DNA from 2 places in the Streptomyces sp. NPDC050418 genome. Region 2 is predicted to be linked to the other one. Evidence: riboswitches for the same ligand, from Rfam matches in the RefSeq annotation. Region 2 holds a riboswitch; the other holds the start of a gene.

Region 1 (4,404 bases), on a different contig from region 2:
CACAGGTCGACACGGTTGGCACCCGTGCTCGTGCCCGTGTAGTGGTCCATCACGGAGTCGGGCACGAAGTGGTCGACGGCCCGGCAGTACTTGGCGATCTGGTCGGCCGTGAAGTGCTCGTACAGCAGGACCGCGATGTCCATCAGGGACTGCGGGGCGCCGATCTGCCAGTTGTACCAGTTGCCGTAGCGGGCCTGGTTCTCGTTGTAGACCTGCGCGTACAGGTGCTCGACGCCGGTGATCACCGCGTCCTTGAGGCCCGCGTCGCCCGTCAGACCGGTGCCGGGCTGCGCGTAGGCCTCGGCCATCGTGTAGAGCTTGCCGAACGTCGACTGGATCTGGCCCGAGTAGCCGTACGACTCCTGGTCGGTGTCCGGCTCGGGGTCCTTGTAGACCATGCCGGGCCACAGCGAACCGTCGGCCGGCGTCATGGTGTCCCAGTTGGCGCGGGCGTTCGTGCCGAGGGTCCGGAGCTTCGACTTGAAGGGCTCCGTGGTGGGGCTGAAGCCCTCACCGAGGATCAGGGTGCGCCACTTGGCGCGCAGCGCGGCGAAGTCTTCGGGGGCGGCGCCCGCGGAGGCGGCGGAGGCCTCGGCGGAGGCGGCCGCATGGGCGGTCGGCGCGGTGGCGGTGAGACCGAGGGCCAGTGCAGTGCCGCCGCTGGAGGCGAGGAAACCGCGGCGGGACCAGGACGTCGTCATGGAGAACTCCGGAGGGACGTACGACTGGGGGCAGGAGCATGCGGTTTCTAGCACGCAAACGTTCAAACGCTCAATAGATACTGCCAAGTTGAGCGTTTCGATCGCTTCGCGGAGGGTGACGGTCTCGACAGCTGGGCCGACGCATAAGAGGGCATTGCCGCTGGATAGATTCCCTTTATGTCATCGATACCCGGACCCGGCGGAGCGCCGCAGCCGAACCCCTATCAGCAGCCGTCTCCCCAGCCTCCGCAGGCGCCGGTCCAGCAGAACCCGTACGCCCAGCAGGCACCACAGCCCGCGTTCCCTCAGCAGATGCAGCCCGGTATGCCCGGTGCGCCCATGCCGCAGCCCGGCTTCGGCGCGCCCGTGCCGCCGCCCGCGCCGCGCAAGGGAATCCCCGGCTGGGCGTGGGGCATCGGCGGTGTCGTGGTCGCGTCCGCCGTGTGGGCGGGCGCCCTGTTCGCGACGGGCAACCTGGGGTCCGCGAGCGCGGACCTGGGCGGCTACGGCTATGAGAAGAACCTCTGCTCGGCGGCCGACATGTCCTCGTTCAAGGGCCGCTACGAGAAGGGCACCGAGAAGAACGACGAGACCCGGTACTCCTCGCAGCGGCCGACCGTCGACCAGAGCTACTGCAGCCTCGACCTCAAGGACAAGGAGTCCACCGAGGAGTACACGAGCACCTACATCACGTACAACGCGACCTGGCACAAGGCGACCGATCCCGCTGAGGAGTACGCCGACCTCGCCAAGTCCAACGAGGACTACGACTACGAGGGCTCCAAGACCGTGGTCACCCGCGTCGACGGCCTGGGCGACGAGGCCTGGCTGACGACGGAGACCAGCGACACCGACGACGAGCTCAACCGGATGGAGCTGAACGTCCGAGAGGGCTGGTTCACCTTCCGGATGAGCTGGAGCGACTACAGCGCCTCGTCCTCCGGCGACAGCAAGGTCCCGTCCGCGAAGGACGTCGAGGAGTGGCTGGTGACGGACACGAAGGCGACGCTCAAGGCGCTGCGGTAGGGCTGAGCTCGGCCTTGGACGGCTTGTGGGGCGCGGGAGCCGGACTCCCGCGCCCCGTCGCGTTCACGCAGCGGTCAGGCGCTCCGCCGCGTCCAGTGTCTGCTCCAGGAGTACGGCGATCGTCATCGGGCCGACACCGCCCGGCACCGGGGTGATCAGACCGGCGCGCTCGGCGGCCGAGTTGAAGTGCACGTCGCCGACGTTGCCCGGGTTGTAGCCCGCGTCGATGACGACCGCGCCCTCCTTGATGTCCTCACCCCGGATGAACTCCGGGCGGCCGACCGCGGCGACCAGGATGTCCGCCTCGCGGATCACCTCGGAGAGGTTCTCCGTACGCGAGTGGCAGTACGTGACCGTGGCGTCGCGGCCGAGCAGCAGCATCCCGACCGGCTTGCCGAGGATCGCGCTGCGCCCGACGACGACCGCGCGCTTGCCGGTCGGGTCGACGCCGTACGCGTCGAGCAGCCGCATGATGCCGCCGGGTGTGCAGGAGGCGAAGCCGGGCAGGCCGAAGCCCATCGCGGCGAACGAGGTCATCGTCACGCCGTCGACGTCCTTCTCCGGCGCGATGGCCTCGAACGCGGCGCGCTCGTCGATGTGGTCGCCGACCGGGTGCTGCAGCAGGATGCCGTGCACGTCCGGGTCCTCGGAGAGCGCGGTGAGCTCGGCGACGAGCTGCTCGGTGGTGATGCCGGCGGGCAGCTCGACATGGCGGGACTCGATGCCGGCCTTCGCGCAGCGGTTCCACTTCATCTTCACGTACGTGACGGAGGCGGGGTCCGCGCCGACCAGGACCGTGGCAAGACAGGGGGCCTTGCCTGCGCGCTCGGTGAAGGCCCTGGCGCGGGCGGCGGTGCGTTCGGAGATCTCGCGGGCGAGGGCCGTGCCGTCCATGAAGCGGGCGGTGCGCGGGGTGGTGGTCATGCGGGGCTCCTGGGTGCGGTGGTGATCGCCCAGGCGCGCGGCAGGAGGGTGTTTCGTCGGCGTTCATGCCGGGCTGCTCCCCGGTGGTGCTCCACCTTTTGCGCCAGTCGCAGCCGTGTTCAGGGTACGGGACCGTAGGTGGGGGGTTTGGGGTCGGGGGCGGGAACGGGTGGGGGCGAGGTTCGGGGGCAGGGGCAGGGGCACGTGCGGGATGCGTTGCCGGGTGCCTACACGCGCCGCGGTGAAGCAAGCAGCACCCGCCCCCGGTCCCGCGTCCCGTGTTCGCTCACCTGCCAGCCCGCTTCCGTCAGAACTCCCGACCATCCCGGCAGCTCGCCCGGCTCCCCGCCCCGTATCTCCACGGCCTCCGGCTGGTGCGTCTCCGTCACCACGTAGCCGTCGGAGCCGGCGGTGCCCGGTCTGCAGCCGGCCGCCTCCAGGGCCAGGGACGCCGCCTGGACCAGGTGGCTGCGCTCCCAGGTGCAGGGGCGGTCCGTCGCGCCGTCCGTGTTCGTCATACGGCGCAGTTCGAGCAGGCCCTGCCACGCGCTGTGCACCTCGCGGAGCCGCGTCGGGCTGTCATCGGGCGGTGCGCTCTCCGTGCCCGCGCGCGCCGCGAACACCCCGGACGCGGGGGCGGTGGCGCGGGCCGTCGGGGCCGGGGCCGACGTCAGGTACTCCTGGCGCAGGCGGTGGCCGGACGGTGTCAGGAAGTACGCGCGCGGCGGCCGCGCGTGCCGGAACGCCAGACCGTGCCGCACCAGCGCGTCCAGCTGCGCCTCGGTCCCGCTGATCCGGCCCGTCACCTCCTCGGCACCCGCGAGGACGCGGCGCAGCGGTGCCGTCAGCCTGCCTGTGGTCACAAGGGCCCCCTTTCCCCGGTCCGTCCCTGCCATGGTGCCGCCCGCCACTGACAACCGCCCTCCCGATGCGGCCGGACCGCCGCCGGGACACAGTGGCCTCAGGGGGACCGCACCCCCAGGAGGAACAATGGGAATCTTCGACGCGTTCAAGGGCAGCAGGGACAAGGCCGGGAAGGCCGCCGAGGCGGTCAAGGAGCAGGTGCAGGAGCAGACCTCGGCCGGCGCGAGCGCACCCGCGTCGCCCGCGAGGAGCAGCGCCGATGCCACCTCCCGGTTCACGGAGGAGGCCGCCTCCGCCACCCAGGCCGCCGCGGACCGCCTGAGGGCGGAGGCCGCCGCACCGGATCTCGCGCGCGAGGACGCACAGCGCGAGGAGCGGCCCGCAGCGTCCAAGGACACCGAGCCCAAGTCCCGTACGTACACCGTGAAGCCCGGTGACTCCCTCGCCGCCATCGCGCGTCACGAACTCGGCGACGAACTCCGATGGCACGAGATCTACGCGCTCAACAAGGAGACCATCGGGGGCAACCCTGACCTGATCCTGCCGGGCACCGTGCTCAGGCTTCCCTAGGTGCCGCCAGCGACATCCCACGCCCCGCGAAATACGTGCCGAAGACCCCCACGGCCAGCTCCGCCCTCCGCGTGCCAGCGTCCGTGCCCGACGGGTTGTGGAAGTGGAAACCCGTGCCGTCGGCCGTCCGGCCCGTGACGAGGACCAGGTGGCCGCCGCGGGAGGGCGGCGGTGCGGGGGCGCGCCGGATCGCGTAGTGCACCGAGGCGATGACGACCCGGCCCGCGTCCAGGAGCGCGCCGATCCCGTCGAGGGTCAGCTCGCGGTGGACCTCTGCGTCGAGCCCGTACACCTCGCGGACGAAGGTGACGGCCGGCGC
Region 2 (4,404 bases):
GCCGCAGCGCTGAGGCCGCCGCAGGCGCCCGGAATTCGTCCGGCCGAGGTGGGAACCCGGCGGGCGCGAGCGGTGTACCAGAAGTGAATCGGCGCGGAGAGCCGCGTCGGGGACCTTCGGGAGAACGCATGCGTACGGTACGGAAGTTGGCGACTCTGCTCGGCACGCTGGTGGCCGGGCTCGCCCTGATCCTGCTCGGAGCACCGGCCGCCACGGCAGGCGGACCCACGAGCGTGCTGCTCGCCTCACCGACCACGGCGAAAGCGGCAGCGCTCACCGCCCAGGGAGACCGTTACCAGCAGCTGTCCGACCTGCTTGACATCGGCACATCGGTGGAGGGCGAAAAGGCCCCGTCCATGGACAAGTTGCTGGACGGCCAGATGGTGAACGTCACCTGGATGATCCATGACGTGGAGCCGTGGCGCGTCGACCGAATCTATGTCCTGCCGCCCGGGAAGGGCATCTCCCCCGTCTGGATCCACACAGCGGGCGGAGCGGGCGAGTCCCTCGATCTGGCCAACGGCACCTGGCACAGGCCCCGCCTCCCCGCCGACCTGACGGGATTCCTGGCCTCGCTCAAGCTGCTCCACTACTCCGGCGCGGGCGACTTGGTCCCGCCGCCCGAGGACCGCACTCCCGACGAGAGCACGGACGACGCCGCGAACACCAACCAGGACACCCCGGCCGCCACCGGCACCGACCGCAGCACCCCCACCGCCACCCCCAGCACCGACGTGGCCACCGGCTGGTGGTGGGCCTTCCCCGGAATCGCCGCCGGAGCAGCACTCGCCCTCGGCAGCCGCCCCCTCGCCCGCCAACTCCCGTCCCTGACCACCAGGTTGCGCGAATCCCGGGCCGCCACCCGTGAGGAGGGAACGCGGGGGGAGCTGATAGACCGCTGACCGACAGCAGCCCACCCGCTCCCCCCACACGCCACGTCGCGCCTGCGCGCGGCCGCTCAGGTCAGGTCGATCCCCGGGTACATCAGGTCAGGTCGATCCCCGGGTACAGGGGGAAACCGGACAGCAGATCAGTGGCCCGCTGCGCCACCTCGTCCGAGACCTTCGCAGCCAGCACATGCTGAGCCTTCGACGGAGCACCCGACTTCGTCGTCCCCGGCTCGGCAGCCTTGAGCACCGTGTCGATCAGCCCCGCGATCTCATCCATCTCCGCCGCGCCCAGACCACGCGTGGTCAGCGCGGGCGTACCGATCCGGATTCCGGAGGTGTACCAGGCACCGTTGGGGTCGGCGGGAATCGCGTTGCGGTTCGTGACGACCCCGGAGTCAAGGAGCGCCGACTCGGCCTGCCGCCCCGTCAGCCCGTACGACGAAGCCACATCGATCAGATTGAGGTGATTGTCCGTACCACCCGTCACCAACGTCGCACCACGCCGCATCAACCCCTCGGCCAGCGCACGGGAGTTGTCCACCACACGCTGGGCGTAATCACGGAAGGAGGGCTGCCGCGCCTCCGCCAGCGCCACCGCCTTCGCCGCCATCACATGCGGCAGCGGCCCGCCGAGCACCATCGGGCACCCGCGGTCCACCTGGTCCTTGAGCGAGTCGTCGCACAGCACCATGCCGCCCCGCGGACCCCGCAGCGACTTGTGCGTGGTGGTCGTGACGATCTGCGCGTGCGGCACGGGATCGAAGTCCCCGGTGAGCACCTTGCCGGCGACGAGCCCGGCGAAGTGCGCCATGTCGACCATGAGCGTGGCACCGACCTCGTCGGCGATCTCGCGCATGATGCGGAAGTTCACGAGACGGGGGTAGGCGGAGTAACCGGCCACGATGATCAAGGGCTTGAAGTCACGGGCGGTCTTGCGGAGGGCTTCGTAGTCGATCAGGCCTGTGGCGGGGTCGGTGCCGTACGAGCGCTGGTCGAACATTTTTCCGCTGATGTTCGGGCGGAAGCCGTGCGTCAGGTGGCCGCCCGCGTCCAGGGACATACCGAGCATGCGCTGATTGCCGAAGGCCTGGCGGAGTTCGGCCCAGTCGGCGTCGCTGAGGTCGTTGACCTGGCGAGCGCCGGCGCGCTCCAGGGCCGGCGCCTCCACCCGGTCGGCGAGCACGGCCCAGAAGGCGACGAGGTTGGCGTCGATACCGGAGTGCGGCTGGGCGTATGCGTGGCGGGCGCCGAAGAGCTCGCGGGCGTGTTCGGCGGCGAGGGATTCCACGGTGTCGACGTTGCGGCAGCCGGCGTAGAAGCGGCGGCCGATGGTGCCCTCGGCGTACTTGTCGCTGAACCAGTTGCCCATCGCGAGGAGGGTGGCCGGGGAGGCGTAGTTCTCGGAGGCGATCAGCTTGAGCATCTCGCGCTGGTCGTGCAGCTCCTGCCCGATGGCGTCGGCGATGCGCGGTTCGACGCCGCGGATCACCTCAAGCGCGCTGTTGAAAGCCGTGGAGGCGGTGGCAGCCGTGGCGGAGGGAGAGGGGGCGGAGGGGGAGACGGACGGATCGGTCATGGTGTGGACCTCCGGAACGAAGACGATGCGTACAGGTTCGTCGTACTCGGTTCGGCCCAGGCGCACGGCACACAGTTCACGAGCCGCTCCCCGATGGTTGACCCCATCTCAGCGCGCCAGTCACGGCCCACGCGTCACCTTACCGGCAGGTGTCCGGGCGAGGTTTCCTCGTCCGCGATGCGAGCGACGATAGAGAAGTGGGCGACACCCCAGCCCTCACCGCACGATGAACGGAGACCCCGTGTCGACGACGGAAACGCGTACGGAAGCTTTGATCGCCTCGGCCGATGCGCGCAGTGCGCACAACTACCATCCGCTGCCCGTCGTGGTCGCCACGGCCGAGGGGGCCTGGATGACCGATGTGGAGGGGCGGCGGTATCTGGACATGCTGGCCGGGTACTCGGCGCTGAACTTCGGGCATGGCAACCGGCGTCTTGTCGACGCGGCGAAGGCCCAGCTGGAGCGGGTCACGCTGACGTCGCGGGCGTTTCATCACGACCGGTTCGCCGAGTTCTGCACGCGGCTCGCGGCGTTGTGCGGCATGGAGATGGTGCTGCCGATGAACACCGGCGCGGAGGCCGTCGAAACCGCCGTGAAGACCGCTCGAAAGTGGGGCTACAAGGTCAAGGGTGTGCCGGACGGTGCGGCGCGGATCGTGGTCGCGTCGGACAACTTCCACGGCCGGACCACCACGATCGTGAGCTTCTCGACGGATCCCGAGGCGCGGGCGGACTTCGGTCCGTACACGCCGGGCTTCGACGTCGTGCCGTACGGGGATCTCGACGCCCTGCGCGAGGCGGTCACGGACGAGACGGTGGCCGTGCTGCTCGAGCCGATCCAGGGCGAGGCGGGGGTCCTGGTGCCGCCGGCGGGCTATCTGCCGGGGGTGCGGGAGCTGACGCGGGAGCGGAACGTGCTGTTCATCGCGGATGAGATCCAGTCGGGGCTCGGGCGGACGGGGAAGACCTTCGCGTGTGAGCACGAGGGGGTCGTCCCGGACATGTACATCCTCGGCAAGGCGCTGGGCGGCGGGGTCGTGCCGGTGTCGGCCGTCGTGTCCTCGCGGGAGGTGCTCGGGGTGTTCCGGCCGGGTGAGCACGGGTCGACGTTCGGCGGGAACCCGCTGGCGTGCGCTGTGGCCCTCGAAGTGATCGCGATGCTGGAGACGGGTGAGTACCAGGCGAAGGCCACGGAGCTGGGCGAGCATCTGCACCGCGAGCTGGGACTGCTGGTCGGCGGCGGTGCGGTGCGCGCGGTGCGCGGGCGCGGGCTGTGGGCGGGGGTGGACATCGATCCGTCGTACGGGACGGGCCGGGAGATCTCCGAGAAGCTGATGGACCGCGGTGTCCTGGTGAAGGACACGCATGGGTCGACGATCCGGATCGCGCCGCCGCTGGTGATCAGCAAGGAGGATCTGGACTGGGGTCTCGACCAGTTGAAGGCCGTGCTGGACGCGGGTGAGGAGGGCGAGGCGGGCGAGGTGTAGGCCCGCGACCGGGGAGGCCCAACGGGTGAGCCCACCGGGAGCGCTCAGAGGATCACGTGCGGCAGGAAGCGGGCGTACTCGTCCGTGATCAGGCCGGATGATTCGCGGATGCCGAGTCCCGCTGCCTCGTCCTCGACCACCCACGCGCCGAGGACGACGTGGTTGCCGTCGAAGGCGGGCAGCGGGGCCAGCTCCTGGTAGCAGCACGGTTCGTCGCGTACGAGGGGAGCGGCGCTGCCGGCGTCGGCGTCCGTGTGGATGGTGACGCCCGCGCCTTCGCGGCCAAGCAGCGGTTTGGCCACGTACGAGGTGAGGTCGCGGGGGCCGTCGAGGTAGGCGGGGAGCAGGTTGGGGTGGCCGGGGTAGAGCTCCCAGAGGATGGCGAGCAGGGCCTTGTTGGAGAGGAGCATCTTCCAGGCCGGTTCGATCCAGAGGGTGCTTCCGGTGCCGCC

The links. A riboswitch is a leader RNA that binds a small molecule or an ion and turns the genes downstream of it on or off. The one in region 2 is predicted to bind ZMP and ZTP.
Region 1: another riboswitch for ZMP and ZTP. It lies ahead of ACIBI4_RS31365 (bifunctional 5,10-methylenetetrahydrofolate dehydrogenase/5,10-methenyltetrahydrofolate cyclohydrolase); the one in region 2 lies ahead of ACIBI4_RS08975 (glycine hydroxymethyltransferase).

Annotation. Positions count from the first base shown of each region.
Region 1 is NZ_JBITIG010000015.1:202,088-206,491, reverse strand. It holds gene ACIBI4_RS31375 (polysaccharide lyase 8 family protein) at 1-701, opposite strand, end outside; gene ACIBI4_RS31370 (hypothetical protein) at 879-1,727, shown strand; gene ACIBI4_RS31365 (bifunctional 5,10-methylenetetrahydrofolate dehydrogenase/5,10-methenyltetrahydrofolate cyclohydrolase) at 1,791-2,651, opposite strand; ZMP/ZTP riboswitch at 2,672-2,772, opposite strand; gene ACIBI4_RS31360 (hypothetical protein) at 2,879-3,514, opposite strand; gene ACIBI4_RS31355 (LysM peptidoglycan-binding domain-containing protein) at 3,642-4,085, shown strand; gene ACIBI4_RS31350 (peptidase) at 4,072-4,404, opposite strand, start outside.
Region 2 is NZ_JBITIG010000003.1:337,349-341,752, reverse strand. It holds gene ACIBI4_RS08985 (hypothetical protein) at 1-13, shown strand, start outside; gene ACIBI4_RS08980 (hypothetical protein) at 129-902, shown strand; gene ACIBI4_RS08975 (glycine hydroxymethyltransferase) at 985-2,466, opposite strand; ZMP/ZTP riboswitch at 2,514-2,600, opposite strand; gene rocD (ornithine--oxo-acid transaminase) at 2,693-3,952, shown strand; gene ACIBI4_RS08965 (glutathionylspermidine synthase family protein) at 3,997-4,404, opposite strand, start outside.